Regions from separate parts of the Micromonospora globosa genome, predicted to be linked through region 4. Evidence: riboswitches for the same ligand, from Rfam matches in the RefSeq annotation. Region 4 holds a riboswitch; each other region holds the start of a gene.
What was found. A riboswitch is a leader RNA that binds a small molecule or an ion and turns the genes downstream of it on or off. The one in region 4 is predicted to bind cobalamin.
Positions count from the first base shown of each region.

Region 1: another riboswitch for cobalamin. It lies ahead of IF06_RS0130055 (CbtB domain-containing protein); the one in region 4 lies ahead of IF06_RS0100390 (peptidase).
Region 2: another riboswitch for cobalamin. It lies ahead of IF06_RS0130005 ((2Fe-2S) ferredoxin domain-containing protein); the one in region 4 lies ahead of IF06_RS0100390 (peptidase).
Region 3: another riboswitch for cobalamin. It lies ahead of IF06_RS0130035 (magnesium chelatase subunit D family protein); the one in region 4 lies ahead of IF06_RS0100390 (peptidase).

Region 1 covers NZ_JNZR01000048.1:20,325-27,772, forward strand. Annotated here, with positions in the region: gene IF06_RS0130045 (cobyrinate a,c-diamide synthase) at 1-1,039, shown strand, start outside; gene cobA (uroporphyrinogen-III C-methyltransferase) at 1,053-2,075, shown strand; adenosylcobalamin (AdoCbl) riboswitch at 2,075-2,215, shown strand; gene IF06_RS0130055 (CbtB domain-containing protein) at 2,214-2,423, shown strand; gene IF06_RS0130060 (CbtA family protein) at 2,535-3,317, shown strand; gene IF06_RS0130065 (cobalt-precorrin-6A reductase) at 3,340-4,068, opposite strand; partial or broken gene IF06_RS34505 (cobyric acid synthase CobQ) at 4,200-4,394, opposite strand; gene IF06_RS34510 (hypothetical protein) at 4,352-4,759, opposite strand; partial or broken gene IF06_RS0130080 (ABC transporter ATP-binding protein) at 5,244-5,751, opposite strand; gene IF06_RS0130085 (FecCD family ABC transporter permease) at 5,751-6,788, opposite strand; gene IF06_RS0130090 (ABC transporter substrate-binding protein) at 6,815-7,448, opposite strand, start outside.
Region 2 covers NZ_JNZR01000048.1:5,576-14,537, reverse strand. Annotated here, with positions in the region: gene IF06_RS0130020 (precorrin-2 C(20)-methyltransferase) at 1-835, opposite strand, end outside; gene IF06_RS0130015 (precorrin-8X methylmutase) at 832-1,497, opposite strand; gene IF06_RS0130010 (sulfite reductase subunit beta) at 1,494-2,372, opposite strand; cobalamin riboswitch at 2,418-2,599, shown strand; gene IF06_RS0130005 ((2Fe-2S) ferredoxin domain-containing protein) at 2,689-3,333, shown strand; gene cobN (cobaltochelatase subunit CobN) at 3,330-6,929, shown strand; gene cobF (precorrin-6A synthase (deacetylating)) at 6,926-7,705, shown strand; partial or broken gene IF06_RS33365 (Fe-Mn family superoxide dismutase) at 7,956-8,117, shown strand; gene IF06_RS0129985 (hypothetical protein) at 8,123-8,383, shown strand; gene IF06_RS0129980 (hypothetical protein) at 8,731-8,962, opposite strand, start outside.
Region 3 covers NZ_JNZR01000048.1:15,085-19,993, forward strand. Annotated here, with positions in the region: gene IF06_RS0130020 (precorrin-2 C(20)-methyltransferase) at 1-121, shown strand, start outside; gene IF06_RS0130025 (cobalt-precorrin-4/precorrin-4 C(11)-methyltransferase) at 122-877, opposite strand; gene IF06_RS0130030 (bifunctional cobalt-precorrin-7 (C(5))-methyltransferase/cobalt-precorrin-6B (C(15))-methyltransferase) at 874-2,082, opposite strand; cobalamin riboswitch at 2,137-2,281, shown strand; gene IF06_RS0130035 (magnesium chelatase subunit D family protein) at 2,328-4,310, shown strand; gene cobO (cob(I)yrinic acid a,c-diamide adenosyltransferase) at 4,310-4,909, shown strand, end outside.
Region 4 covers NZ_JNZR01000001.1:85,362-94,323, forward strand. Annotated here, with positions in the region: gene IF06_RS34655 (tetratricopeptide repeat protein) at 1-4, shown strand, start outside; gene IF06_RS0100375 (hypothetical protein) at 70-510, opposite strand; gene IF06_RS0100380 (beta-1,3-glucanase family protein) at 682-2,274, shown strand; gene IF06_RS0100385 (alkaline phosphatase PhoX) at 2,453-3,613, shown strand; cobalamin riboswitch at 3,743-3,879, shown strand; gene IF06_RS0100390 (peptidase) at 3,978-5,021, shown strand; gene IF06_RS0100395 (hypothetical protein) at 5,056-5,541, shown strand; cobalamin riboswitch at 5,673-5,746, shown strand; gene IF06_RS0100400 (prenyltransferase/squalene oxidase repeat-containing protein) at 5,905-7,377, shown strand; gene IF06_RS0100405 (hypothetical protein) at 7,374-8,288, shown strand; gene IF06_RS0100410 (CbiQ family ECF transporter T component) at 8,281-8,962, shown strand, end outside.

The DNA.
Region 1 (7,448 bases), on a different contig from region 4:
GCACCTCGCGGCCCTGACCGCCACCCCGATCCTGCTGGTCGTGGACGTCTCGCACACCTCGCGCAGCGTCGGGGCCGTCGTGCACGGAATGGGCACGTTCGAGGCCGGCGTCACCGTCGCGGGTGTCGTGCTCAACAAAGCCGGGTCCGCCCGCCACGCCGCCGAGGCGGCCCGGGCGGTGGAATCCACCGGCGTACCGGTGCTCGGGATCCTGCACCGCGACCAGGGTGTCAGCGCCCCGTCGCGCCACCTCGGGCTCGTGCCGGCAGCCGAACGTGAGGAGGCCGCCGCCGCCCTGGACGTGCTGGCCGAGCAGATCGCCCGCCACGTGGACCTCGATGCGGTGCTGCAGGTGGCACGCACCGCACCCGATCTGGACGCCCAGCCATGGGACCCCGCCGCGCACGTCCGGCGGCCGGGCGCCGGATCACCGGTGGTTGCGGTCGCGGCCGGGCGTGCCTTCACCTTCCGGTACGCCGAGACGACCGAGCTGCTGCAGGCGGCGGGCTGCACCGTCGTCCCGTTCGACCCGGCCCGCGACCAGCGGCTTCCCGCCGGGACATGCGGGCTATACCTCGGTGGGGGGTTCCCCGAGGTACACGCGTCCACGCTGAGCGCCAACACGACGCTGCGCCACGAACTGCGCCAGGCCGTCCTCGACGGCGTCCCCACCGTCGCCGAGTGCGCCGGCCTGCTGTATCTGTGCCGCTCCGTCGACGGCCATCCCATGGTCGGGGCGCTCGACGCCGAAGCCGTCATGACGCCGCGCCTCACCCTCGCGTACCACCGTGCCGCACTCGGCTCGGACCAGCTGCTCGGCGAGCGGGGAACCGCTGCCACCGGCCACGAATTCCACCGCACCACCGTCACACCCGGTCACGGCGAGCACCCCGCCTGGCGCATCGAGGGCCGCAATGCCGGATTCGCCTCCCCCAGCCTCAGCGCGTCCTATCTGCACGTGCATTGGGCTGGGCAACCGCATCTGGCCCAGTCGTTCACCGAGGCCGTACACCGGACGGCTGTCTCCTCAGCACGTTAGGAATCACCGTCACATGCAGCTGAACCTCACCGGCCGTAGCGTGCTCGTCCTCGACGGGAGCGCACCCGCCGCCGTCACGGTCAGTGCGCTGCTGCACAGGCGCGCCCTGGTCACCGTCGCCGCGCCGGCCGTGTGCGCCGCGCTGGAGGACCTCGCCCTCCGCGGGCGCCTGACCTGGGTCACCACCCCGGTCGACGAGAGCCGGTTCGACGTCGTGCTGCGTACCGTCGCCCCCTCGGAGGCCGGGGCACCGGCAGCGGTCCGAACGGCCGGACACGTCACGCTGGTCGGCGCCGGCCCGGGCGATCCAGGGCTGGTCACCGTCGCCGGACGCGCGGCCGTCAAGCAGGCCGACGTGATCCTCACCGACCGGCTCGCCCCGTGGGAGGCCCTGAAGTGGGCGCGCCCGGACGCCGAGATCATCGACGTCACCAAGGTCCCGTACGGGCGGAGCACGAGCCAGGAACAGATCAACGCGCTGCTCGTCGAGCACGCCCGCGCCGGACGGCACGTTGTGCGGTTCAAGGGCGGCGACTCGTACGTCTTCGGCCGCGGCTTCGAGGAAGTCACCGCGTGCGCCGAAGCCGGCGTCCCCACCACCGTGATACCCGGCGTGACCTCCAGCATCGCGGCCCCGGAGCTGGCCGGCATCCCGGTCACCCACCGCGGACTCGTGCAAGGCTTCACCGTCATCTCCGGCCACGTACCGCCCGGCCATCCCGACTCGTCGATCGACTACGCCGCCCTCGCCCGCACCGGCACCACCCTCGTGGTGCTGATGGGCATGCGCAACCTCGCGGCCATCGCCGACGCGCTCGTCGCCGCCGGTCTCGACCGGAACACACCATGCGCCGTCGTCGCGGACGCCGCCTCGGCCGGCCAGCGGGTGCTGCGCAGTACCCTCGCCGACGTCGTCGCCGACACCGCCGAGGCCGGCATCGGCGCGCCCGCCGTAACGGTGATCGGCCACGTCGTCGCCCTCGGACCGGCCGCCGTGCAGGCAGTCGCGACAGCGTCGCGTTGCTCCGATACCTGATATGGTCGTGCCACCCTGCTGAAGGAAGCCGGTGTGAATCCGGCGCAGTCGCGCTACTGTGACGCCGCTCGCGGCGAAGCCAGACCCTCCAGCCAGGTCGACCACCCATCGACGGGACGCAGCATCCCAAGGAGTGTCATGCCTCAGGCGACCACGGCCATTCCGGCCGTTCTTCCCACCATCCCCGTTCGCGCGCTCGCCCCCTGGGCGCTGTTCTTCGCGCTGGTCACCGCCGTCGTCCTGTATTTCGTGGGCGCCGAGCAGGGAGCTTTCTCCGTCTTCGAGGGCACCTTCATCCACGAGCTGACGCACGACGCACGGCACGTGCTGGGCTTCCCCTGCCACTGACACCACGCCACGCGGCAGTTCGCCCGGCCCGGCCGGAGTTTTCGTCTTTCCTCGTCACCGGCGCTGCGGGCGTTTCGTGCTGCCCGCGGCCGGCTCTCGAACGGACCCTTGATGACCCCTCGCACTTTTCTCGTTCACGGGCTGCTGGCCGGGCTCATCGCCGGTTTCGCGGCCTTCCTCGTCTCCTACGTCGTCGCCGAACCCCAGGTCGATGCAGCCATCGCCCTGGAGGAAGCCGGTGCCGCCGAGCACCCGCACGACAATGCCACCGCCGAGCAGTCTCACAGCCACGATGAGGAGGAGGCCGAAGTCTCGCGTGGCACCCAGTCCACCGGGGGCCTGGCACTGGGCACCATCCTGGTGGGCATCGTCCTCGGTGGAGCGACCGCGCTCGCTGCCGCCTTCGCCGCCGGGCGTCTGGGCTCCCTGTCCGCACGGGCCAGCACCGCGGTGGTCGCCGCCGTCGGTTTCGTCGCCACCGCCCTCGTGCCGTTCCTCAAGTACCCCGCCACACCACCGGCGGTCGGCTCCGGTGACACGATCAACGAGCGGACCGCGCTGTACTTCGGGTTCTGGGCACTGAGCCTGGCCGCCGCGATCGGCGCCGTGGTCCTGGCCCGGCGTCTGCTGCCCCAGCTGGGCGCATACTCGGCGGTGCTGGCCGGTGCCGGCGCCTATCTCGTGGTCGTCGTGGTCGCCGGGGCTCTGCTGCCGACGGTCAACGAGGTCGGCGGCTTCCCGGCCGACACACTCTGGTACTTCCGCATCTCGTCGATCACGACCCTGGCCGCGACTTGGGCGGTCCTGGGTGCAGTGCTGACCGGTCTGGTCGGACGCGACGCGGACCGTGCCGCCGAGCGGCTGCGCCGCCAGGAGCTGGCGGCCACGCTCTGAACCTTCCCGGCTGAACCTCGCGTCAGGGTGCGGGCAACGCCCGCACCCACGCCAGGGCGGCGTCCACGTCACGGACCAGCGGCACTCCGGCCGGCGGCCCGGCGCGGCGCACGATCACGACCGGCATCGCCCGCTCGGCGGCGACCTCCAGCTTCGCGACCGTGTGGTCACCGCCGGAGTCCTTGGTAACTAGAACGTCCGTGCCCGCCATCACCTCCCGCTCGTGCGCGAGGGTGTAGGGACCGCGGCTGCGCAGCAGCTTCCACGACACCGGCAGGACGATGTCGGGCTCGTCCACCACGCGAACCAGGCACGCGTGCCGGCGCAACGGTTCGACGAAGTGCGCCAGCGACTGCCGTCCGACGGTGAGGAACGGCCGGTCGCCCAGACCGGCCGCCACCCGGGCAGCTTCACTGTGGTCACCGGCCCAGTACCAGGCCGACGCCTCGGGGCGAGCGGCCCAGCCGGGCCGTTCCAAACGGAGCAGGGGAACCCCGGCGGCCGGGCACGCCGCCGCCGCGTTGGCGCTGATCTTCTCCGCGAACGGGTGCGTCGCGTCGACCACGGCACGCACCCGGGTCTCCGCCAGGTACGCGGCCAGTCCTGCGATCCCGCCGAAGCCACCGACGCGGACCTGCCCCACCGGCAGCCGGGGACGCGCGACCCGCCCCGCCAGTGAGGTCACGACCACGGCACCGTCGTCGACGAGCGAGGCCGCCAGCGCGCGGGCCTCGCCCGTCCCACCGAGCACGAGAATCCTCACGCGTAGGGTCCGATCACCGGCGCCGCGGGAGCGCCCCGCTCGGCTAGGTTCAGCAGCGCGTCGACCTCCAGGTGTTTCTCCGCCAGGTCGGCGAGCAGATCCAGCCGGGCCTGCCGGGCCGGCTCTGCGCCCGCCGCCAGCGCCTGCACCCACTGAGCATGGCCGATCTCCGCCCCACCCGCACACGCCATCGAATTGTTCGCCATGTTCCGTGCCTTGAACGGAGCGACCCGAACACCGCGCCGTGCGAACGCCCGGCACAACGCGGTCGTCACCCGGCTCTTGCCCGCGTCCGACGTCGTGCCCGCCACCATGAGCCGCCCGGTTCGGCGAGCCTGTCCTTCCACCGCCCCAGTATCGCCTGCTGTCCATCCGCCGGACCGCCGGGCTCGGCGTGGGCGAGGTCCAGCCCGGGCTGGTGTCCGACGCTGCCCATCACTTCGGCCATCAGCAACGTGACCTCATGGACGAGTTCGTCCATGCTCTGCCCTGTCTGTGACTGGACCAGGGCCAAGGGCGAGTTCGGCGAGCAGCATGAAACCCGGGTGCGCACGGTCTCGTCGCCGATGGCGCCCAGCAGTTCCTCGGCGCCGGCGAAGTCACCGCGGTGTCTGGCCGCAATGACTCCCGCCGCCTGCTGCGCCGCGAGGAACGCCGGCCCAGCGCCGGCCTCGGTCATCGTGCCAGGATGATCGGGTTGCCGGCGCGGGGCGCGTCGAACCGCCGGGTCACGTCCGACCAGTGAACCGGTGGCCGCGTCGAGCGCCGCGTGCAGCAAACGGTTTCGCGCCGTCGAGGAAACACCTGTGCACGAATACGCCCAGACGCGCGGCCATCTGCTCGGCGAGCTGGTGGATCGTGTCGTGGCCAGCGTGGTGGGTGACCGACCGGGCACCGGCAGCACGTGCCGGGTCATGACGGCGGCCGGAACTCAATGACGGTCCGCCCGTCGTGAACCCGCACGTCTGCGTCGACGCCGTACACGTCGGCGAGCAGCGCCGGGGTGAGCACCCGTGCGGGTGGTCCCGCGGCGACGACCCGGCCGTGGTGCAGCACGACGACGGTGTCGCAGAACATGACGGCCAGGTTGAGGTCGTGCAGCGCGGCGAGGGCGGTGACCTGCGATCGGCGGACCAGGTGCAGCAGCTGAAGCTGGTGGCCGATGTCGAGGTGGTTGGTGGGTTCGTCGAGCAGCAGCAGTTCCGGCTCCTGGGCCAGCGCGCGGGCGAGCTGGACGCGCTGGCGTTCCCCACCGGACAGGGTCTGCCACTTACGGTCGGCGAACCCGGCCAGGTCGACCCGGCCCAGTGCCTCGACCGCGGCGGCATGGTCGCTGCCGGTGTCGGACCAGCGGGTCCGGCGGTGCGGGATGCGGCCGAGCAGGACCACGTCGCGGACGGTCAGGTCGAGGTCGGTCTCGGCGTGCTGGGCCAGCAACGCGATGCGCCGGGCCAGGGCAAGGCGCCGCAGCCGAGTCACGTCGTCGCCTGCGAGTGTGATGTTGCCGGTATCCGGGCGCACCAGGGCGGCGACGGCCCGCAGCAGGGTGGTCTTGCCGGAGCCGTTCGGGCCGAGCAGCCCGACCAGGCTGCCCGCCGGGACGGTGCCGGTGACGTGGTCGAGGATGCGGGCGGCGGGCACCGCCCACGAGACGTCGGAGATCTGAAGCATCAGCCGCGTACCTCCCGGCGGCGCAGGATCAGGAAGAACGCCGGCACCCCGACCAGTGCCGTCAGCACCCCGACCGGCAGCTCACGCGGTTCGAAGACGGTGCGGGCGGCGGTGTCGACCCAGGTCAGGAAGATGGCGCCGGCGAGCACGGCGACCGGTAGCAGCCGCCGGTGGTCCGGTCCGGTGATCAGGCGGGCGGCGTGCGGGAGGATCAGCCCGGCGAACCCGATCGCGCCGCTGACCGCGACCAGCACGGCGGTCAGCAGGGCGGTGCCGACCAGCAGCAGCCACCGCAGCCGGTTCACCTCGACGCCGAGGCTCGCGGCGGCCTCCTCACCGAAGGCGAAGGCGTTGAGGGTACGGGCGTGCCAGCCGACCACCGCCAGCACCACGACCAGCACCGGTACCGCCCAGCCCAGGGCCGTCCAGTCGGCGCGGGCCATTGACCCGGACAGCCAGAACGTGATGCTCTGCGTGGCGTGCGGGTCGGCCACCCAGATGATCACGAAAGAGGTCAGTGCCGCGCACAGTTGTCCCACCGCGACCCCGGTCAGCACCACGCGCGTCGGCGACAATGCCCCGAACCTCCCGGCCAGGCCCACGACCAGCAGGAACGCGACAAGGGCGCCGAGGAAGGCGCCGCCGGTCAGCGCGGCTACGCCACTACCGATGCCGGCCACGACCACCAGGACCGCGCCCAGCGACGCCCCTGAGGAGACCCCGAGCAGGTACGGGTCCGCCAGGGGATTGCGGGTGACGGTCTGCATGACCGCACCGGCCGCGGCCAGGCCCGCCCCCACCGTGGCGGCGCCGAGAACCCGGGGCAAACGTAGGTCCCAGACGATGTGGTCGCGCAGCAGCGGCACGTCCGAGTTCGCGAGTCCCAGGTGGCCGGCGACGACCGTCCACACCGTCCCGACAGTCAGGTCGGCCGGGCCGATGGTGACCGCGACGGCCACCGACAGCACCAGACCGGCGACCAGAGCCAGCACGAGCGCGGCCAGGCCGACCGCCCGCACCGGGCGGTGGGTGCGCACCGGGGCGGGCCGGGTGGTGACGGCGGTCAGCTCGGGGCCCCGGACGGCAGCGCGGCGATGCCCTGGGCGAGGGCTTCGACGCCGAGGACGTTGCGGACACCGGCCGTGGTTGACGAGAACGGGATCACCACGTACCACTGCTGTTTGACCGCGGGCAGGTCCTTGAGGGTGCGGTGCCCGGCGAGGAAGGTCTTCTTCTGCGCGGCGGGATCCCAGCTCGCGTCGACGAGCACGATGACCTCGGGGTTGCGGTCGGTGACGGTCTCCCAGCTTGTGTCGCCCCAGCTGCCGGTGAGGTCGGCGAAGGCGTTGGTGACCCCGGCCGCCGACATGATCATGTTGGGGGCGCCGCAGCAGGCGCCGACGCTCGGGGCGTCGCTGCCGCCGTCCCACCACATGACCTTCACGTTGCGGGCGGTGCCTGCGGCCGTGGCGATGCGGCCCTCGTGGTCGGCGATCAGCTTCTCGCCGCGGTCGCTCACCCCGAAGATCGCCGCGAGCTCACGGATCTCGGTGAACACGTCGCCGATGGCGAGCTTCGCCTGCCGGGTCTGCGCCGGGCACCCGGCAGGGGAGATGTAGGTGCCGACGCCGAGTTTCTGCCAGTCGGCGCGGTCACCGACCCCCTCGTCACCGAACGCGCTGTTGTACGACGCGTAC
Region 2 (8,962 bases), on a different contig from region 4:
ACGCCTCGGGGGAGAGCCACCGATCGGGACCGGGGCCGAGGCCCACGACGACGACCTCGGCGCCGGGATAAGGTTCGGTGACCCTGGTGGCCGGGAGGTCGTAACGGGCCACTCCGGGCCGGGTGTCGCCGGGGACCAGCACGATCGAGAAGTACGGCACCGTGGCGGGGTCCACGTCGGCGACAGGCAGTACCCGCTCGGCGGTCATCGACGCCCGTTCGACGTACCAGGAGCCCTCGACGCGCCCGGCCTGCTCGAGCGCCGAGCGGACCTTGGTGAACGTCCGGCCCAGCTTCATGATCACCGCCCCGTCGGTGTCGGCGAGACGCCGGGCCAGCTCGGGCTCGGGCAACGTTCCCGGCAGCACGGTCAGCACGTCGGTCTGCCGGACCAGCGGCAGGGCGGTGGTGGCGGTGGCGGCGGCGAAGGCGGGCACACCGGCGACGACCTGCGTGTCGAACTCGCCGGCGAGCCGGTCGTGCAGGTACATGAACGAGCCGTAGAGCATCGGGTCGCCCTCGGCCAGCACGACCACGTCGCGGCCCGCACGAAGGTGGGCCCGCAGCCGCTCGGCGGCTTCGGCGTAGAAGTCGGCCATCGCCCCGGCGTACCCGCCCGGGTGCTCGGTGCTCTGGGTCGTCACCGGATAGACCAGCGCCTCCTCGATCACGTCGTCCGGGAACAGGCCGGCAGCGATGCGGCGCGCGTTGGACTGTTTGCCGACACCCTGGTGGTAGGCGATGACCTGGGCCGCGCCGATCAGCCGGGCGGCTTTGAGCGTGATCAGTTCGGGATCACCCGGGCCGACCCCGACGCCGGACAGCCGCCCGGTCACTCCGCCTCCCGGGCGAGGGCGTTGAGCGCGGAGGCGGCCATCGCCGAGCCGCCCCGGCGCCCGGTCACCACGAGATAGGGCACGTCGAGGCCGGGGGCGTCGGTGGCGAGGTCGATGAGCGCCTGCTTGGACTCGGCGGCGCCGATGAATCCCACCGGCGTACCGATGATCGCAGCTGGTCGTGGCGCGCCGTCGCGCAGCATCTCCAGCAGGTGGAACAGGGCCGTGGGGGCGTTGCCGAAGGCGACGACCGCGCCGGCGAGGTGGTCGGTCCACAGCGACACCGCCGCCGCCGACCGGGTCGTTGCCCACCGGTGGGCAAGCGCCGGGACCTCGGGTTCGTGCAGAAAGCAGCGGACCTCGTTGTCACGGGGCAGGCGGGCGCGGGTAACGCCGGCGGCGACCATGTGCGCGTCGGTCAGGATCGGCGCCCCCGCCTCCAGCGCCCCGCGGGCGGCGGCCACCAGGCCGGGGTGGATCACCAGGTTGCGGGTGAGGTCGGTCTGGCCGCATGCGTGGATCATCCGCACCGCGACCTTCTCGGCGTCGGCCGGCACACCCGAAAGATCGGCCTCGGCACGGATGGTGGCGAACGAGGCGTCGTAGATCGCCGCGCCGTCGGTGACGTAGTCGTAGCGGCGTGCCGGTGTGGTGAGACTCATGCGTTCTCCAGATCGGGGACGAGCAGGGTGCGGTACGGGGTGACGACGATCTCGCCGGCGCCGAGCGCGCGGATCTCCTCCAGCAGGGGAGCGTCCACTCGGCCGCCGGAAGCCGCGAGGTGCGCGGTGACGCGGCCGTCATCCTGAACGATCCTGCCCAGCGCGGGTGGAGGTGTGCTCACCCGGGTCCGCTCGGCACGGTCGAGTACGGTGCCCAGCAGCGCGGCGCCGGCGCCGGGCAGCTCGTCGACGTGCCAGGGTGAGTCCGGCCGGTCACCCGCGAGCCCGGCGAAGCGTACGGCGAGCCCGGTCAGCGCCGCGGCGGCCTCGTCCAGCCGGATGACTGGCCCCCACGCCGAGGTTCCGGCGCGTAGCTGCGCGGTGTCCGAGTCGAGCGCCACCAACCCCAGGTCCAAGTCACGGCTGACCAGATCACCGCGGCCGTCGTCAAGCACGAACAGGAACCGTCCGGTCAGCGCGGTGAGCCGGGGCTCGGCGCGCAGCCGTGCGTCGAGTCCGGCGACGACCGGGTGTAGATCGGCCCGGCCGCCACTGCGTCCGGTCAGCGGTGAGGCGAGGATGTTGCGGACCAGCTCGTGCGACGTGGACGGTACGAGCCCGGTCGCGATGACGTCGGCGACGACGGTCTCGGGCAGCCGCCCACCGTCGTGCTCGAGACCGCGCACCTGCAGGTTGGCGCGGCTGGTCAGGTGGACCGCGCCGTCGCCGTGCGCACGGGCCACCTCCACGAGTGCGCACAGCGCCGCAGTCGGCACGATCCCGCCGGGGACGCGCACCCGCACGAGCGCGCCGTCGTCGGCGATCCATGGGCGCAGCAGGCCGGGACACAGGTCGCGGCGGGTCCTCTCGGTCACGGCGACATGGTGCCAGAGCCCGTCCCCGGCGACACCGGCTGTCGGTGCTACCGTCGTGATGCCAGTCAAACTCAGCCATGAGCCAGGGAACCCGGTGCGAATCCGGGACTGACGCGCAGCGGTGAGGGTGACGGGCGGGGCACGACGCCACTGGACCCACGGTCTGGGAAGGCGCCCCGTCCGGTTGATCCCGAGTCCGAAGACCTGCTGGCCGCAGATCCGTCTGCGACACGTGCCCATCCAGGCCTCGCGCACAGGCCCCGGACGAAAGAAGACCCCGTGTCCCGATCGCACCGGATCACCGGCTCCTGACCCCGTGAGCGTCCTCGTTCACGTCGCGACCGCACTGACGGACGCCGCGTCGCCGGTGCTACGCGGGCAGGCCGAGGCAGCCGGCGCCCGACTGGCCTTCCTGCAAGCCGGCGAGCCCACGCTGACCCATGTGCTCGACCTGCTGCACGCCGAGGGCGTTCGGGAGGTTCGCCTGGAACCGGTGAGCACCGACGACCTGACTTTCGCCCGTTCGTGGGTGGGACGCGTGGCCGGCCACTGGCACCGTCAGCAGATCGACCCGCCGGTCATCCGGTTCGGCGAGCGCGCGATCACCGGGCACGAGGCGCCACTCACCTCACCGGCCTGGGAGACCACGCCGCCGTACCGCCATCATCTACTGCTGTGCCGCGGCCCGCGCTGCAGTGCCCGCGGCGCGGACGAGACCTATCGCGCGATCGTGGGCGCGCTCGTCGAGCAGCAGCTCACCGACGCCGACGTCCTCATGGCCCAGACCGGCTGCCTGTTCCCGTGCAACCACGGACCAGTCGCCGTCGTGCACCCCGACGGCACCTGGTACGGGCCGGTGCGACCCGGCGACGCGGCACGCCTCGTCGGCGAGCACCTACGCGCCGGCCGTCCGGTCGGCGACCTGCGCCTCGGCTCCCGTGTCACCGAAGGAGAAACATGACACGCATCGCCCTGCTGTCCACCTCGGACACCGACCTGCTCTCGGCGCGGGCCAGCAACGCGGACTGGTCCTGGGCCAACCCTGCCCGGCTCACCGGCGAGCGCCGCGACACCCTGACCAGCGAGGCCGACCTGGTCGTTCTGCGGGTGCTCGGCTCGCCCGAGGACGTACGCGACCTCGCCGCGCTGATCCGCGGCACCGGCCGTCCCCTGGTCGTGCTCGGTGGGGAACGGACGCCGAACGCCGCGTTGATGGGGCTGTCGACCGTCCCGATCGGTGTCTGCGCCGAGGCGCACCGCTACCTCGCCGAGGGCGGCGCGGAGAACCTGCGCCAACTGCACGCCTTCCTGTCCGACACCGTGCTGCTGACCGGCGAAGGCTTCGAACCGCCGGCGGTGCTGCCCGAGTGGGGAGTCAGCCGGCAGCCGGCCCCGGACGCCCGGCCCCGCGTCGGAGTCCTGTACTACCGGGCCCACGAGGTGAGCGGCAACAACGCGTTCGCCCACGAACTCGCCGATGCCATCGACACCACCGGCGTGGCCACCGGCGTACCGATCTACGTCTCGTCACTGCGGGCGGCGCCCGAGGAGTTGTACGCCGAACTCGCCACCCTGGACGCGATCGTCGTCACGGTCCTGGCCGCCGGCGGCGCCCGGCCCGCCGCCGCGAGCGCCGGCGGCGACGACGAGTCCTGGGACGTCGAACGGCTGCGCGCCCTCGACATCCCCGTGCTGCAGGCTCTGGCGCTCACGTCCGGCAGAGCCGAGTGGGAGGCGTCCGACGAAGGCGTCACCCCGCTCGACTCCGCGACCCAGATCGCCATCCCCGAGTTCGACGGTCGCCTCATCACCGTCCCGTTCTCATTCAAGGAGGTCGACGCCGACGGCCTGCCCCGCTACGTGACCGACCCTGAGCGATGCACCCGCGTCGCGGGCATCGCCGTCAACCACGCCCGACTGCGGTACGTCCCGCCCGCCGAGCGCAAGGTGGCCCTCGTCCTGTCGGCCTACCCGACCAAGCACAGCCGCATCGGCAACGCCGTCGGCCTCGATACGCCCGTGTCGGCGATCCGATTGCTGCGCGCGATGCGAGATGCCGGCTACGACCTCGGCGCACCCGGCGCAATTCCCGGGCTCGACCCGCTGCTCCCGGTCGAGGGAGAGGATGCCGACACGACGGCCGGCAACGCGCTCATCCACGCTTTGATCGCCGCCGGTGGGCAGGACGAGGAGTGGCTCACGCAGGCTCAGCTCAGCGAGTCGCACGTGCGTATCAGCCGGGACGACTACCGGCGCTGGACTGCCGGATTGCCCGCCGCGCTACGCGACGCCATGGCCGAGACCTGGGGCGAGGCTCCCGGCTCGCTTTTCGTCGACGACGACGGCGACATCGTGCTGGCCACACTGCGCGCCGGTAACGTCGTCATCCTCATCCAGCCCCCGCGTGGCTTCGGCGAGAACCCGGTCGCGATCTACCACGACCCGGCCATGCCTCCGTCGCACCACTACCTGGCCGCGTACCGCTGGCTCGAACACGGCTTCGGCGCCGACGCGGTGGTGCACCTCGGCAAACACGGCTCGATGGAGTGGCTGCCGGGGAAGAACGCCGCGCTCTCAGCCGCCTGCGCCACGGACGCGGCGATCGGCAGCATGCCGTTGATCTATCCGTTCCTGGTCAACGATCCTGGCGAGGGTGCCCAAGCCAAGCGCCGCGCGCACGCCACCATCGTCGACCACCTGGTGCCGCCGATGGCACGCGCCGAAAGCTACGGCGACATCGCCAAGCTGGAGCAACTGCTCGACGAGCACGCCAACATCGCCGCGATGGACCCGGCGAAGCTGCCCGCGGTCCGCCAGCAGATCTGGACGCTGATGCAGTCCGCACAGATGCATCGCGACCTCGGCCTGGACGAACGGCCCGGCGACGAGGAGTTCGACGACTTCCTGCTGCACGTCGACGGCTGGCTGTGCGAGATCAAGGACGTACAGATCCGCGACGGATTGCACGTGCTCGGCCAGGCACCGACCGGACAGGCACGCGTCAACCTGGTGCTCGCCGTGCTCCGCGCGACACAGGTCTGGGGCGGACAGAACCGGGCACTGCCCGGCCTGCGCGCCGCGCTGGGTCTTGCCGAGGACGCCCCGGCGGCCGACGTCGACGCCGTGGAGGCGCAGGCCCGTGCCCTGATCGAGGCGATGGAGAAGGCCGGCTGGCAGGCTGACGCGATCGACGCGCTGCACGACGACCCGGTGGTACGCGACGTCCTGCGCTTCGCCGCCGAGCAGGTCGTGCCGCGGCTGGCCGCCACCACCGACGAACTGACCAACGTCCTGCACGCGCTCGACGGCGGTTTCGTCCCGGCCGGGCCCTCCGGCTCCCCGCTGCGCGGACTGGTCAACGTCCTGCCGACCGGCCGTAACTTCTACACCGTCGACCCGCGGGCCGTTCCGTCCCGTCTGGCCTGGGAAACGGGACAGGCGATGGCCGAGTCCCTCGTCGCCCGGCACCTCGCCGAAACCGGCGAGCACCCCCGATCGGTCGGCCTCTCCGTGTGGGGCACCTCCGCGATGCGCACCTCCGGCGATGACATCGCCGAGGTGCTGGCGCTGCTGGGCGTACGCCCCATCTGGGACACGGCCTCACGCCGGGTCAACGGCCTGGAGGTCATCGGCCTCGACGAACTCGGCCGGCCCCGCATCGACGTGACCGTGCGCATCTCGGGATTCTTCCGCGACGCCTTCCCGCACGTCATCGAACTCCTCGACGACGCCGTGCAGCTCGTCGCCGGGCTCGACGAACCCGATGAGCGCAACTACGTGCGGGCACACACCCGCCACGACCTCGCCGAGCACGGCGACCAGCGGCGGGCCACCACGCGGATCTTCGGTTCGAAGCCCGGATCGTACGGCGCCGGCATCCTCCAGGTCGTCGAGTCCGGCACCTGGCGCGACGACGCCGACCTGGCCGCCGTCTACACCGCCTGGGGCGGCTTCGCCTACGGCCGCGGCCTCGACGGCATCGCGGCAACCGACGACATGCGAACCAACTACCGGCGCATCGCCGTCGCCGCGAAGAACATCGACTCCCGCGAGCACGACATCGCCGACTCCGACGACTACTTCCAATACCACGGCGGCATGATCGCCACGGTCCGCGCGCTGACCGGCGCCGAACCCAGGGCGTACGTCGGTGACTCCACCACGCCCGACGCCGTACGCACCCGCAGCCTGCAGGAAGAGACCAACCGCGTCTTCCGCTCGCGGGTGGTCAACCCGCGCTGGATCGCGGCGATGCAGCGCCACGGCTACAAGGGAGCGTTCGAGCTCGCCGCCACCGTGGACTACCTCTACGGCTTCGACGCCACCGCCGGTGTCGTCCACGACTGGATGTACGAGTCACTGGCCCGCGAATACGTCCTCGACGAGACGAACCAGCAGTTCATGCGCCGCGCGAACCCCTGGGCACTGCGCGGCATCGTGGAACGGCTGAACGAGGCCGCCGACCGTGGACTGTGGGCCGAACCGGACGCCGAGGTCATGGCGGAGATGGCCCGCGTGTACCTCGAGGTCGAGGGAGACCTGGAGGATCAGGCGTGACACGGCGCCTCACCCTGGTCGGCCTCGGCCCGGGCGACCCCGAACTGGTCACGGCCCAGGCCGTCCGGGCACTCAACGAGGCCGACTACTTCCTCGTCGCCGACAAGACCGGACAGCACCCGGGCACGGCCGACCTCATCGCGATGCGCGAGGCGATCTGCGCCCGGCACGTCACCGGCGCCTGGCGGCTCGTGCACGTACCCGACCCGGAACGCGACCGTGCCGGCCCGGCCGACTACACCGGCGCGGTACGCGACTGGCACGAGGCACGGGCCGAGGCGTTCGAGCAGGCATTGCTGGACAACCCGGGAGACGCCGCAGTGCTCGTCTGGGGCGATCCGGCCCTGTACGACTCGGCGATCCGTGTGGCCGACCGCATCGCCGAACGCGCACGGGTCGACATCACCGTGGACGTCGTACCCGGCCTCAGCAGCATCCAACTGCTGGCGGCACACCACCGGCTCGTCCTCAACACAATCGGCGGCCCGATCACCATCACGACCGGCCGCCGCCTGCTCCACGACGCGGCGACACACGACAACCTCGTCGTCCTGCTCGACGGGGCATTGACCTGTCGCCAGCTCCCCGAACTGTCGGCCTGGCGGATCTGGTGGGGCGCGAACCTCGGCTCGTCCGACGAGCAACTGGTGGCCGGCAACCTTGACGAGGTCGCCGACCGAATCTGGTCCCGGCGGACGGCGGCGAAACAGAGCCGCGGCTGGGTCATGGACACGTATTTGTTGCGCCGGGCCGGCAGCCTCGAGCGGCGATCCTGAGAATCACATCCTTTGACCCACCGATGATCACCCAGCCGTGAACGCACTCCTGCGATCGTTGGCCGCAACCCGTTACTGTGCGTGCCGCTCTAACGCCTTGCGCCGAGCCTTCCTTCACTACAATCGCCGTTGTAGCGGCCGTGCTCCACGCGGAGTAAGTAGATCGCGTAGTGATCCGTTGATGATCGGATGTCGGCGACCGTTTCAGTACGGGCGCGTCTAATTGGTTGCGCCAGCCAACGTCGGGCAGGGCTCAACCCCGATCCTGGTGTTCGACGCCTGGGAGCACGCCTACTACCTGCAGTACCGCAACGTCCGCCCGGACTACGTGGACCGGCTGTGGAACCTGGTCAACTGGACCGACGTCATCTCCCGCTTCGACGCCGCCCGCGCCGCCACCCCGAAGATCTGATCGGGATGACCGGGTACACCCCCGAGGCGGCCGAGATCGTCCAACGCGCCGCCGGGGTCATCGCGGCCAAGCATCGCGGTGACCTCGCGGGCGCGGAGGAACTGATGTCGGCGTTCGGCTCCGAGCAGTCCCGCACCCTCGGCTTCTACCTCCTGGCCGATCTCGCTCTGGGCCTGGTCAAGGCGCAGAGCCGCCAGTCGATGGACGACCTGGTCCGGGAGCTGTCCTTACTCTTGGCCAACACCGTCCAGTCCCAACCGGCATGACGATCCGCTGGGTTCCGCCCGGAGGCGGAACCCAGCGGGCAACCGCAGCGTCACCGCCGAGCTCGGGCAGGCCCGATGCGGCGGATGAACCGCCCCGGATCTTGTAGAGCCGTCTCCACATAACCCGGGGCGGCTCAGGCCCAGCGAACCTGGCTCAGAGAGTGTTGGGATACCTCGACGTAATCTTCGTTAAGTGTGTGTCAGCGAAGATCGCGTCTGTGTGGCTGTGCCTGTAAACCGGGCCTACGAGTTGTCGCGGCAGAACATGCCCCGCCCGCGGCGGCAACAGGTGACAGTATTCCAGGATGATTGATGTTCGACGCCGTGCGCCCAATCAGACTTGAGGATTAGCCGTCGTCGGTTCCACTGCTGCCATCAGAACGCGCCGCGATGCGGATAACCCTGTCTAGTGCCCGGTCGCCGGTGAGGAGAACGGCACACACGACGGCGATCGTCCCTGGGATGAAGACGAGCAGGTCATCGATCTTCTCCCACGCAACGGGACTCCATAAGGCGATCCATGTCAGCACGAGCGCGAGAGCTGTCGTCGATTCACCGACCAAGCTCACGATGCTGGCG
Region 3 (4,909 bases), on a different contig from region 4:
CACCTCGCTCGGCGAACTGGACCCTGGCAGCATCGACATGAAATGCCTGTTGATCATCGGCGCCTCGGCGACGCGAGTCACCGCGGCCGGACGTGTCTGGAGCCCGCGCTTCGTGCCCTGATCAGCCGCGCACGCGGCGCTCGCGACCGGCCGAGTAGAGGAACGACTCGCCGCCACGGACGTCCCCGGCCAGCGCCGGGCCGACCAGGATGACCGCTGCCTGTCGCAGACCGGCCTGCTCGACCCGGCCGCCGATGTCGGCCAGCGTGCCGCGCAGGATGAGCTCCTGCGGCTGCGACACCCGGTGCACCACGACTATGGGGCAGTCGTGGCCGTAGTAGCCAGCCAGTTCGGCGGCCAGCTCGCGGGTACGCGTGACCGCCAGGTGCAGGGCGAGCGTCGCGCCGGTCGCGGCGAACGCGGCGAGCTTCTCTCCCGACGGCATGACCGTGGACCGGGCCTGCGCGCGGGTGAGCACGACCGACTGGGCCAGCTCCGGGACGGTCAGCTCGGCGCCGACGGCGGCGGCAGCAGCCGCATAGGCCGGCACGCCGGGCGTGACGTCCCACGGGACCCGGGCGGCGTCGAGCCGGCGTGCCTGCTCGTGCACCGCCGAGTACAGCGACGGGTCACCGGAGCACAGCCGTACGACCTCGGACCCGTCGGCGTGTGCCTGGACCAGGTGCGTGGTGATCTGGTCCAGGTCGAGGTGCTGGGTGTCGATCAGCCGGGCGTCGTCACGGCAGTGCTCCAGCACCTCGGCGTCGAGGTACGTGCCCGGGTACAGGCACACGTCGGCGGACTCGAGCAGGCGTACCGCGCGGAGGGTGAGCAGGTCGGCGGCGCCGGGCCCGGCCCCGACGAAATGGACGGTCATGAATCTCCCTTGACGATGGACCACTGGCTGACTGCCCGTGCGGGCGTCCAGCCGGTGAAGCCGCCGAGCGGTTCGGCGCGTTCGACGTGCAGGCGGACGAGTTCACCGCCGCGCCGGCTGTGCTGCTCCAGCAGCACCGCCTCGGTCTCGGCGGTGACACCGTGCACGACGAGCCGTCCACCGGCGCCGAGCGCATCCCAGCAGGTGTCCAGCACGCCGGGGACGGTGGCCCCGCCGCCGACGAACACCGCGTCGGGACGGTCCAGGCCGGACAGGGCCCCGGGCGCCGAACCCTCGACCAGACACAGACCCGGCACGCCGAGGGCAGCGGCGTTGCGGTGCACCAGCGCGGCCCGGTCGGAGCGGGGCTCCACCGCGATCGTCCGTGCCGTCGGCCAGGCCCGCATCCACTCCACACCGATCGAGCCGCTGCCGGCGCCGACGTCCCACAGCAGCTGACCGGGCGCGGGCGCGAGCCGGGCCAGGGCACTGGCCCGCAGGTCACGTTTGGTGATCTGCCCGCCGTGCTCGAACGCGTCGTCGGGCAACACGCCGCCCGAGGCCCAGCCCGGACCGGCACCGCGAGCTTCGACAGCGAGAACGTTCAACCGCGGCACGTCGTTCAGGTCCCACCCGGCCGCGGTGGTCGCGGTACACGACTCACCGGCGGCACCGAGGTCACCGAGCACGACCAGCCTGGACTGCCCCCAACCGAGCCCGGTCAGCACCGCGGCCACGGCCGCGGGTGTCGTCTCGTCGCTGGACAGCACGAGCAGCCGGCGCCCGGCCGAGAGCGCAGGCACGATCAGCCGTAGGTCCCGGCCGACCAGGCTGACCGTGGTGACGGACTCGGCCGGCCATCCGAGACGTGCTCGGGCGAGGGCTACCGAGGAGACCCCGGGCACGATCGTCACGCGCTCCGGGCCCAGGACGTCCAGCAGCGTCGTGCCGATACCCGACACGAGCGGGTCGCCGGAGGCCAGCACGACAACCGGCCCTCGCGCGGAGGCGAGCACACCTGGCAGATTGTCCCGCAGCGGCGACGGCCACGCCACGCGCTGCTGGCCGTCGACGGGCGGCACCGCCTCGAGGTGCCGCCGCCCGCCGAGCAGCGTCGCGGCCGCCCGCACCAGCGCCCGGGACGGCTCCGGCAGACCCACCCACCCGTCAGCCCCGATCCCCACCACGGTCACCCGCTCCTCCATGGAGATGCACCCTAGCCGCCCACCGGCCCTTGCCCCGGCCACCGGGGCGTCTATGGTGATGCACAGGTTCGAGGTGCCCCACGACCGTGGTCGCGGGGAGAATCTGGGAAGCCGGTGAGAATCCGGCACAGGGCCCGCTGCGGTGATCCAGGCATTGACCTGGGAAGTCCGAAGACCGGCCTCGATCCGATCCACGGCGCATGCCGCGTCGTGGACCGCCATGGCAGATCGAGCGGGAGCCCTACATGCCAGCGCAGTACCCCTTTTGTGCCGTCGTCGGCGCCGACGACATGACTCTCGCCCTCACCCTGGTCGCGATCGATCCGCTCATCGGCGGTGTCCTGATCCGCGGGGAGAAGGGCACTGCCAAGACCACTACCGTGCGCGGCCTCGCCGAGGTGCTCCCGGCGGTACGGGTCTATGCGGGCGACCGGTTCTCCATCGACCCGGACGATCCCTCGGCGGTCTGCCCCGACGGGCCGTTCGACGTGCCCACGCCCGTCGTCGAACGGCCGGTACGCCTCGTCGAACTACCCGTCGGAGCCGGCGACGACCGGGTGACCGGATCGCTGAAGCTCGATGCCGCGCTGCGAGACGGCGTCGTCGCGTTCGAGCCTGGCCTGCTGGCCCGGGCCCATCGTGGCCTGCTGTACGTCGACGAGGTCAACCTGCTGCCGGACCACCTGGTCGACCTGCTGCTCGACGCCGCGGCGACCGGCCGGGTCAGCGTCGAACGCGACGGTGTCTCGGTCGAGCATGCCTCCCGGTTCGTGTTGATCGGCACGATGAACCCGGAGGAGGGCGAACTGCGCCCGCAGCTGCTCGACCGGTTCGGCCTGACGGTCGAGGTCGCCGCCCCGCGTGACCCCGTCCTGCGGGTGCAGGCGGTCCGCCGCCGGCTCGCATTCGACGCCGACCCGGAGGGCTTCGCCACACGCTGGGCCGGCGAGCAGGAAGCCCTGCGCACCCGGCTGGCCGCCGCCCGGCGCTCGCTGGCCGGTGTCGTGCTCGACGACGAGACGCTGACCAGGATCGCCGAGCTGTGCGCCGCGTTCGACGTGGACGGCCTGCGTGCGGACCTCGTCACCGCTCGCGCCGCCGCGGCGCACGCGGCCTGGCGGGGACGTACGCGAGTGACACTCGAGGACATCCGCATCGCCGCCCGTCTCGCGCTGCCGCACCGCCGCCGCCGCAACCCCTTCGACGAGCCCGGCCTGGACCAGGACCGCCTGGACGACCTACTCGGCCACAACGACCCCGACCCCGGACCCGACGGTCCCGGCGGCGGTCTGCCCGACGACACCGGGCACGACAGATCGGCCGGGGACGTGCCCGGCTCTCCCGGCGAGAGCCCGCCCGTACCGGAGCCCGAACGGCAGGCCGCCACATCGATGGCATCCGCGGGCGAGCCCGCACGTGCCCGCTTGCTGGTCGTGAAAGGAACCGGCGACGGTCAGGCCGGCCGGCGGTCCCGGGCACGAACACCGCAGGGCCGTGTCGCCGGGCAGCGGCGGCGCACGTCCGGCGACGGCCGGCTGCACCTGCCGGGCACCATCACCGCGGCGGCGCCGCATCAGCATTCCCGGGGTGGCTTGACCGGCGGTCGCGGCCTCGCGCTCGTGCCCGGCGACCTGCGCCGGGCCGAGACCGTCGGGCGCGAGTCGAACCTCGTGCTGCTGTGCGTGGACGCGTCCGGTTCGATGGCGGCCCGCCGCCGCATGGAGCAGGTCAAGACCGCTGTGCTGTCGCTGCTGCTGGACGCCTACCGCCGCCGGGACAAGGTCGCACTGGTGACGTTCCGCCGGCACACCGCCGAGGTCGTCCTGCCACCGACCGGCTCGGTCGACGTCGCCTCCCGCCGCCTGGCCGACCTACCGGCCGGTGGCCGGACCCCGCTCGCGGAGGGCCTGGAACGCAGTGGCGAGGTGCTGCGCCGGGAGGCGCTGCGCGACCCGTCCCGCCGGCCCCTGCTCGTCGTGGTGACCGACGGCCGCGCCACCTCCGGCCCGGACCCGCTGGGTCGTGCCCACCGCGCCGCCGCCGCGCTCGCCACCAGCGGTGTCCAGGTCGTCGTCGTGGACTGCGAGACCGGACGATTCCGGCTCGGCCTCGCCGCCCGGCTTGCCACTCATCTGAGGGCCGAGCACGTGCCGCTCGGTGAAGTGACCGCCGACGGGCTCACCGGGGTCGTTCGCACGGCGACCGCTCCGCGGGCGGGGGTGGCCTGATGCCGCAGGGTAAGCCGCTCACCGTCCCGGACGACGGCAGCACCACCCGCCAGCGGCGCAACCGGCCGCTGCTGATGGTCCACACCGGAAACGGCAAGGGCAAGTCGACCGCCGCCTTCGGCATGGCGATGCGCGCCTGGAACCAGGGCTGGGACATCGGGGTGTTCCAGTTCGTGAAGTCGGCCAAGTGGCGCATCGGGGAACAGACCGTCCTGGAGAGGCTCGGGCTGCTGCACGAGCAGACCGGCGAAGGCGGGCCAGTCGAGTGGCACAAAATGGGCTCCGGATGGTCCTGGAGCCGTAAGAGCGGCACCGAGGCGGACCACGCCGCGGACGCCGCCGAGGGCTGGGCGGAGGTGAAGCGCCGTATCCAGGCGGAACGGCACCAGCTCTACATCCTGGACGAGTTCACCTATCCGATGCAGTGGGGCTGGGTCGACGTCGGCGACGTCGTGGAGACACTGGTCCACCGTCCCGGCCGTCAGCACGTGATCGTCACCGGGCGCCGGGCCGACCCCCGGCTGATCGAGGCAGCCGATCTGGTGACCGAGATGCAGCACGTCAAGCACCCGATGGACGTCGGCCAGAAGGGCCAACGA
Region 4 (8,962 bases):
CTGACCCGGCCCGGCCGGGGAGCCGGCGCTCATCGTGCGCCGGCCCCGGTCCGGGGGAGGGGAGCGGGTTCAGCAGCCCTGGCGGCGGCTGTAGATCTGGTGGCGCTCACCGGCCCATCCGATGTAGCCGACCGCCTCGACGCAGTAGTTCGCCGTACCGGTGACGGCGACCGGGCCGGCGTAGTAGCTGAAGTCACCGGAATTGGTGTCCGCGCCGCCCGACCGGGTGCAGTGCGCGCCCTCGCCCGACCGCTCCGCGCAGCGGTAGATCTGCACGAAGGTCGGCGCCGACCTCCCGTACGCCGCGCCGCGGTGGTAGAAGCAGGCGCTGTTGGTGCCCCCGTTGCTGCTGTTGTAGTAGATCACCAGTTCACCGAGCCCGGACGACTGCACCTGGCTGTAGGTGATGGTCCCCGAGCAGGAGCCGGCCGCCTGGGCGGCGGGGGCGCCGACAGTCAGGCCCGCCGCGACGGTCACCAGCGCCGTCAGCGCCGAAAGCATGCGTTTCATGTACCTACCTACCCAATCCACAGTCGACTGTTCCGTAGTGGATCTTAATCAACCGGTGACCTTCGCCGTGGCCCTGATCCATAGGCAACCACCTATTGACAAACAATATTAACAATTGGACCCTGCTGAGAGAGCGCTCTCCCGTCCCCCTGTCTCCCGCGAGGTGTCCCCATGCGTCTCCGAAGAAGGCTGCTCGCCGCCGCGTCCGCCCTGCTCGCCGGGCTCACCGGCGCCGTCGTCGCTACGCCCGCCCAGGCGGTCGGACCGGCGTTGCTGCCGGTCACCGTCACCAACACCACCGGCCGCAGCGACCCGGTCCACCTCTACGTCATCGGCGTCCAGCTGTCCTCCGGCCGGCTCGGCTACGTCACCTCCGGCGGCGGATTCGTACCGTGGACCGGCGGGCAGCTCCCGCCGTCACCCGCGCCGGACGTCTCCATACCGGGCCCCGGCAACGGCGGCAGCACCACGATCCAGTTCCCCCGCGGCTTCTCCGGCCGGGCCTACTTCTCCCTCGGGCAGAAGCTTAAGTTCTTCCTCACCCCGGACGGACTGGTGCAGCCCGCGCCCTGGGCGGCCGGTGACGCGAACCGCGACATCCTCTTCGACTGGAGCGAGTTCACCTACAACGACTCCGGGCTGTGGCTCAACAGCTCCCAGGTCGACATGTTCGCGATCCCGCACGCGGTCACCGTGACCGGCGCCAACGGCGTCACCAAGCGCACCGGCGACGTGGTGGCCAACGGACGCAACGCGGTGATCGACGGGATCCGGGCGCAGCCGGGCTGGGCCGGCACCGTCCACACCCGCTCCGACGGGACCGTGCTGCGCGTCCTGGCTCCGGGCAAGGCGGCCGGGGCCGGCCTGCTCAGCACCACCTACCTGGACTCGTACATCGCCTCCGCGTGGAACGCGTACACCACGAAGACCCTGACCGTGGCGCCCTTCGCCGACCAGCCGGCCATCCGGTACTACGGCCGCACCTCGGGCAACACCATGACCTTCACCAACGGCAGCGGCCAGGTCGTCGCCTCCTTCAACCGGCCCTCCTCGGCCAGCGTCTGGGGCTGTGACGGCGACCTGCCCGCGCCGAACGACCAGGTGGTCGGCCCGATCTCGCGTACGCTCTGCGCCGCCCTCAACCGAGGCACGCTCGGCACCGTCGACACCCAGCCCAGCACGAACGCCGCCGACTTCTACCGCAGCAACCCCACCAACCAGTACGCACGCCTGATCCACGCCAACATGACCGACGGCCGGGCGTACGCGTTCGCCTTCGACGACGTCGGCGGATTCGAGTCGCTGGTGCACGACGGCGATCCCCGTTCGGCCGGACTGATCCTCAGCCCGTTCACCGGCGGTGGCGGCGGCACCCCGACCACCGGGGTGCCAGTGGTCAGCAACTGGAACAACAAGTGCATCGACGTGCCGAGCTCCAACTTCGTCGACCGCGCGCCGTTGCAGATGTGGAACTGCAACAACACCAACGCGCAGAAGTGGACGTTCAGCGGCACGGCGCTCAAGAGCCAGAACAACAAGTGCATGGACGTCGACGCCGGGTCCACCGCGAACGGGGCGGCGGTGCAGCTCTACACCTGCAACGGCACCGGCGCCCAGCAGTTCACCCTGAACGCGGCCGGAGACCTGGTCAACCTCCAGGCCGGCAAGTGCGTCGACATCAAGGACTGGAACGGCAACGACGGCGCGAGGCTCCAGCTCTGGGACTGCGGGGGCACGGCCAACCAGAAGTGGCGCAAGGGCTGACCAGCCGTGCGAACGGTGGCGGGGGCCGACCGCGAGTCGCTCCCGTCACCGGCAGGCGACGGACGAGACGGCCGGTGACACGACGCCGCGCACCGAGGCGTCCATCGACGTTCATCCAACAGATCGATGTGCGTAAGCTCCGCCCGGTCAGATCTGGGGAACCTACCGAGGAGGTTCCATGGATCGTCGAGCAATGCTGCGGGCCACTGTCGTCGGTGCGGGCGCTGTCGCGCTGCCGTTCACCGCGTGGTCGGCGGCGTACGGAGCCCCGGCGCAGAACGCGGCGGGCCCCTACGGTGGGCTCCAGCCCGCCGACGCCAACGGCATCCAGTTGCCGGCCGGCTTCACCAGCTCGATCGTCGCACGATCCCGTCGGACGGTGCCGGGGACGTCGTACACCTGGCACGACGCTCCGGACGGTGGCGCCGTGTTCCCGAACGGCACCGGCTGGATCTACGTGTCGAACTCCGAGGTGTCAGCCGGTGCGGGCGGCGGTGCCTCACGCCTCGTCTTCGACTCCAGCGGCACCGTGGTCGGGGCGTCGCGGATCCTCTCCGGAACCAATAACAACTGCGCCGGGGGCAAGACACCGTGGAACACCTGGCTCTCCTGCGAGGAGGTGTCCCTGGGCCGGGTCTTCGAGACGTACCCCCTCGGCGGGACCGCCGTGGCGCGTCCCGCGCTGGGCCGGTTCAAGCACGAGGCGGCCGCGGCCGACCCGGTCCGCCGGGTCGTCTACCTGACCGAGGACGAGACCGACGGCAAGTTCTACCGGTTCGTGCCGACCACCTGGGGCGACCTCTCCGCTGGAACCCTCCAGGTCTTCCGCGCCGGTACGGCGACCTCCGGCACGTTCACCTGGGCCACGGTGCCCGACCCGGACGGCTCGCCCACCCCGACCCGGCAGCAGGTGTCCGGCGCGAAGACGTTCAACGGCGGCGAGGGCTGTCACTACGCGGATGACACCGTCTGGTTCACCACGAAGGGCGACAACCGCGTGTGGCAGGTCAACCTGGCCGCCGGCACGTACGAGCTCGCCTACGACGACAACCTGGTCAGTCCGGGCACCCCTCCGCTGACCGGGGTCGACAACATCACCGGGTCCACTGCCGGTGACCTGTACGTCGCGGAGGACGGCGGGAACATGGAGATCTGCATGATCACGCCCGACGACAAGATCTCGGTCTTCCTGCGGATCACCGGACAGAGCGGTTCGGAGATCACCGGGCCGGCGTTCACCCCGGCGGGGGACCGGCTGTACTTCTCGTCGCAACGCGGCACGACCGGCTCGTCCTCCGGCGGCATCACCTACTGCGTCACCGGGCCGTTCCGCCGATGACCGGCTCCCGGCCCCGCTGACAGTGACCACGAGGTGGAGGACGCCCGGTCTTCACCGGGCGTCCCGCCGGCCGTCACGGCACGTGTCCGGTTCCTGGCGCATTGACATCGGCGCTCCGGCCACAGCAGACTGTCGCGACAACTGAACCACCGCGTGTACGTGCGGGGGAAGACCGGTCGAAATCCGGCGCTGGCCCGCAACGGTAGGCCGCCCAGAGAAATCTGCGGCGGCGAGCCCGAATACCCGTCGTACGCGTGCATCCGCTCCCCACCCGTCGTGGCCCACGGGTCGGAGTCCCGGTCGACGCGGCGTTGCCGCGGTCGTCCGGGCTTTCGACGACCGCCGGGCCGGAGAGGCGCTTCCGATGGTCGTCCGCCGAAGCCGGCACCGCCTGCTCACGCTCCTCTGCGGCGTACTCGCCGCCCTCACCCTCACCACACCCGCCGTCGCCGCCCCCGAGCGCGCCGCCCTCACCCGCCCGGAGGCCGCCGGCGGCTGGCTCGCCCGGCAACTCGTCGACGGCGAACGCTTCGAGGCGGTCTTCGACGGTGTCGCGTACCCCGACCAGGGGCTGACCCTCGACGCCGTGTTCGCCTTCGCCGCCACCGGCGTCGCCGACGACCACGGCGCCGACGCGCTGGCCTGGGTCACCCGGCCGGACATCCGCGACGGCTACCTCGGCGACGGCGTCTCCGAGGCGTACGCGGGTGCGACCGCCAAGCTCGCCCTCGCCGTGCAGGTGCGCGGTGGCGACCCGGCCGACGTCGGCGGGGTGGACCTGATCGCCCGGCTGCGCTCGCTCCAGACGCCGGCCGGCAGGTTCAGCGACCGGTCCGCGTACGGCGACTACAGCAACGCGTTCAGCCAATCCTTCGCGCTGCTGGCGCTGGACCGTACGGCGGGCGGAGCGCCGCCGGCGGCAGCTGCCTGGCTGGCCGGCACCCGGTGCCCGGACGGCGGCTACCCGCTGCTGCCCGCGCAACCGGTCTGCACGTCCGACGTGGACGCGACGGCGCTCGCGGCACAGGCGCTGCGCGCCGCGGACCGTCCGGCCGACGCCGCCGCCGGGCTGCGCTGGCTGGTGTCCGTTCAGCGTGCCGACGGCGGCTTCGCCAACGCGGGCGGCACGCCGAACGCCAACAGCACCGGCCTCGCCGCGCAGGCCCTGCGCGACGGCCACCGGCTGCCGGCCTGGGCGCGGGCCCGGGCATTCCTCGCCGGACTCCAGGTCGGCTGCGCCGGGGCGCCGGCCGACCGGGGCGCTGTCGACTTCGACGGCGGCGGCTTCGACCCGGCCACCGCACCCCGGGCGACCGCCCAGGCCGTCCTCGGTCTCACCGGGATCGGGTACGCCCGTCTGTCCGCCGCCGGCGCCGACCCCGGCGCACCGGCGCTCGCCTGCCCGTGAACCCTTCGCCGCTCACCCGATCACAGGAGGATCCGTGTTCCGTCATCGTTCCACAGTCCGCACCTGGCTGGCCGGCCTGCTGGCCGCCGTCGTCGCCGGCGTCGCGCTGACCGCAGTCGAACCCGCGCCCCGGGCGGCGCACGCCGCCGCCTGCGCCGGCACCTCGGGAGTCACTGTGGTCGTCGACTTCGCCGCGCTCGGCGGCGGCGTCCAGGTCGCCTGTGCGCCGGGCGATCCGGCCACCGGCCTGGCCGCGCTCCAGGCCGCCGGCTTCACAGTCACCGGCACCGCCCGCTGGGGCCTGGCCTTCGTCTGCCGGATCAACGGCAAGCCCACCGCCGCGACCGAGCCGTGCGTCAACACCCCGCCGGCCACGGCGTACTGGTCGTACTGGCATGCGTCCAGCGGCGGCTCCTGGTCCTACAGCACGTCGGGGGCGACCGGCTACAACCCCGCGCCGGGCAGTGTCGAGGGCTGGTCCTTCGGCGCCGGCGCCCCGCCGAGCATCGCCGCTCCCTGAACCGCCGCTTCTAAGTGGTGTGACCAGCGGCGCACCGGGTACCGGCAGCTGCTCTGGCGTCGTCGCGCGCCCGGGCGGTACGGTGTCGGCACCCGGTGCGCCGGGCACACAACTGCATACGTCCCGCGCGGGGGGAAGCCGGTTCGAAGCCGGCGCTGACCCGCAACCGTGAGCGAGAGTCCCCCTTTCGCGAGCCGGAATGCCCCGCCCGGGACGAGCGGCTTCCACTGTCGAGGTCTACAGGGTGAAGTCCGGGCCGCCGAGGTCCGACCACCCCGCTCACCGCAGCACGCGGAGCGGGGTGTCCGTTTCTCGGGGTGCTTTCCGGAGGTTTCACCGACCGCTCTGCGAAAGGCACCCCTGATGCCCCTGTCCCGGCGTCTCACCACCGGCCTCGGTATGGCCACGGTGACGGCTCTCGCCGCGATCACCGGCGCCCCGCCGGCCGTTGTCGCGGCACCCGCCCCGGCCCACGTCACAGCCGCCCGCGAGGCCGCGTCCTGGCTGGCCGGCGAGTTCACCGACGGTTCGCTGCCCGGCCCGTTCGCCCCCGAGGACTGGGGGCTGACCATCGACGGACTGGTCGCGCTGTCCGCCACCGGCGTCGACGCGCCGACCCGGCAGGCGGCAACCGCGCAGGTCGCGAGACACGTACGGTCCTACAACAGCTACGACGACTGGGGCATCGAGGGCTTCACCGACGGCGGGGCCACCGCCAAGCTGCTCTACGCCGCGGCCGCCGCCGACGCGGACCCCACCGACTTCGGCGGCTACGACCTGCGGGCGGAAACGCTGTCGCTGATCGCCACGGCCGACGCCGGGCACCAGCGGGGGCGGATCACCAGCCGTACCACCGCCGACAGCGGCCCGGACGCCAGCAACACCTTCGACCAGTCCTTCGCCGTGCTCGGCCTGGCCCGCAGTGGCGACCTGCCACAGGACACCGTGGACTTCCTGATCCGGCAGCAGTGTGCGGCAGGTGGCTTCCGGCTCTACCCGGACGCCGCCGACGGACCCTCGCCGTCCTGCGACGACCAGCCCGGCGCCACCCTCGACGTCGACTCGACAGCGATGGCCGTGCAGGCGTTGCTGGCCGCCGCCGAGGACGGCGCCACCGGCGCCGACGATGCCGCCCGCAAGGGCGCCGACTGGCTGGTCACCCAGCAGCACACCGACGGCTCCTTCGGCGGCTCCGGACCGACCACCGGCGCGAACTCCAACAGCACCGGCCTGGCCGGGCAGGCCCTCGCCGCCGCCGGCCGCGACGACGAGGCCGCCCGGGCGGCGAAGGCCCTGGCCGCGCTGCAGCTCACCGCGGGCAACGGTGGGGCGGCCTCCGCCGACGCCGGCGCGATCGCCTACAACACCGACGGGTTCACGACTGCCGCCGCGGCCGGGATCACCGACACCGACCGGGACCAGTGGCGCCGGGCCACCGCGCAGGCATTGCTCGGGCTGGCCCAGGTTCCGCTGGGCCGGATCGGCCTCGACCCGCCGCCCACGTCGCATCCCACCCCGACCGGCACAGCCTCGCCCACCGCGCCCGCCTCGCCCACCGCGCCCGCCACGCCCACCGCGTCTCCCACGCTCACCACGTCGCCTCCGCCGACCGGCACCGCCGGCCCGACGCCGAGCGTGACCAGCCCTCCGGCGACACCCGCGCCCACGACCGCGGCGCCGACCACCGCCGCTCCGCCGATCACGACCCCGGCCGCGTCAGGGCTGGGCGGGCTGCCGACCACCGGCGCGGCGATCGGCAGCTACCTGCTGATCGCGCTGCTGCTGATCGGTGGCGGAGTGACACTGCTCGTGCTCGGCCGACGGCGGGCGGGATGAGCCTCCGCGCCGCCCGCGGTGCGCTGGCCGTCGCCCTGGTCACCGCGGGCACCACGATCGGACCGGGCGGTCCTGCGGTGGCCGCCGGGTCGGCCGGATACTGCCCGGACGCCTCCGGGGTGACAGTCGTGGTGGACTTCAACGAACTCGGCGGCGGAACGGTGGTGCGCTGCGCGCAGGGCGCCCAGGCCAGCGGCCTCGCGGCGCTCAAGAACGCGGGCTTCCCGATCACCGGAACCCTGCGCTGGGGTGAGGGGTTCATCTGCCGGATCGACGGCAAGCCGTCGGCCGCGACGGAGAAGTGCGTCGACACGCCGCCGGCGAGCGCCTACTGGTCGTACTGGCACGCGCCGAACGGCGGCAGTTGGACGTACAGCGACAAGGGTGTGCTCAACCGCAAGCCGGCGGCCGGCAGCTTCGAGGGCTGGTCGTTCTCCCTCAACCGCAACGCCGATGACGCGCCTCGTCCCGGCGCCGCGCCGAAACGCCCCGCCCCTCCACCGCCGCCACCACCACCGCCCCCTCCGCCGCCGCCACCCGCGGGCGGCGGGCCGGCGGTGCCACCACCGGCGGGAGGAACCGTCGCACCGCCGCCGGTCGCCGGTGGCCGGCCCGGCGAGCCCACCCGGCCGGCCGGCACCTCCGGCCCGCCGGCCTCCGTCAGCCCGCCGGCCTCCGCCGGCGCGTCACCGACGGCCGGTACGCCGACCCTGGCGGCGACGCCGGGTGCCGCCACCGGAACGGCACCGCAGGGCTCCTCCGACGAGCCGGTGGTGACAGATGTCGCCGCGTCCCGTGACGACGACGGCCTGCCACCGGGCACGATCGCCGGGGTGCTGCTGCTCGCCGTGCTCGCCACCGGCGCGCTGGTCGCGGCCCGACGACGCCGTGCCGCCGGCCCGGGTGACTGACGCCACGGGCACCTGGTCGCGGACGGCTGACGCCGGCCGGCTGCCGGGCCGGTGGCCGGTGTGGTGGCTACCCCGAGGGCTGCACCCGGGCGCATGGTGGCTGTGGGCGCTCGGCCTGGCCACCGCGGCCAGCCACACCACGAATCCGCTGCCGCTGGCCCTGCTCGTCGCCGTCGCTGGTCTGGTGGTGGTGCGCCGCCGGGGCGACGCGCCGTGGGCGTTGGCGTTCCGCATGTACGTCTGGCTCGGCGCGGTGATCGTCACGATGCGCGTCGTGTTCCGGATCGTGTTCGGCGGCGGCCAGGGCGAGCACATCCTGGTCCGGCTGCCGGAGATCCCGCTGCCCGAGTGGGCGGCGGGCATCCGCCTGTTCGGACCGGTCGCCGTCGAGCAGATCCTCGGTGGCTTCTACGACGGGCTGCGGCTGGCGACGATGCTGGTCTGCCTCGGCGCGGCGAACGCCCTGGCCAACCCGAAACGGCTGCTCAAGGCCGTACCCGGAGCGCTGTACGCGGTCGGCACCGCCATCGTGGTCGCGTTGTCGGTCGCCCCGCAGCTGGTGGAGAGCGTGCTACGGGTCCGCCGGGCCCGTCGGCTGCGCGGCGCGTCCGGCCGGGGGATGCGGGCGCTGCGCGGTGTCGCCCTGCCGGTGCTGGCCGACGCGTTGGACAGGT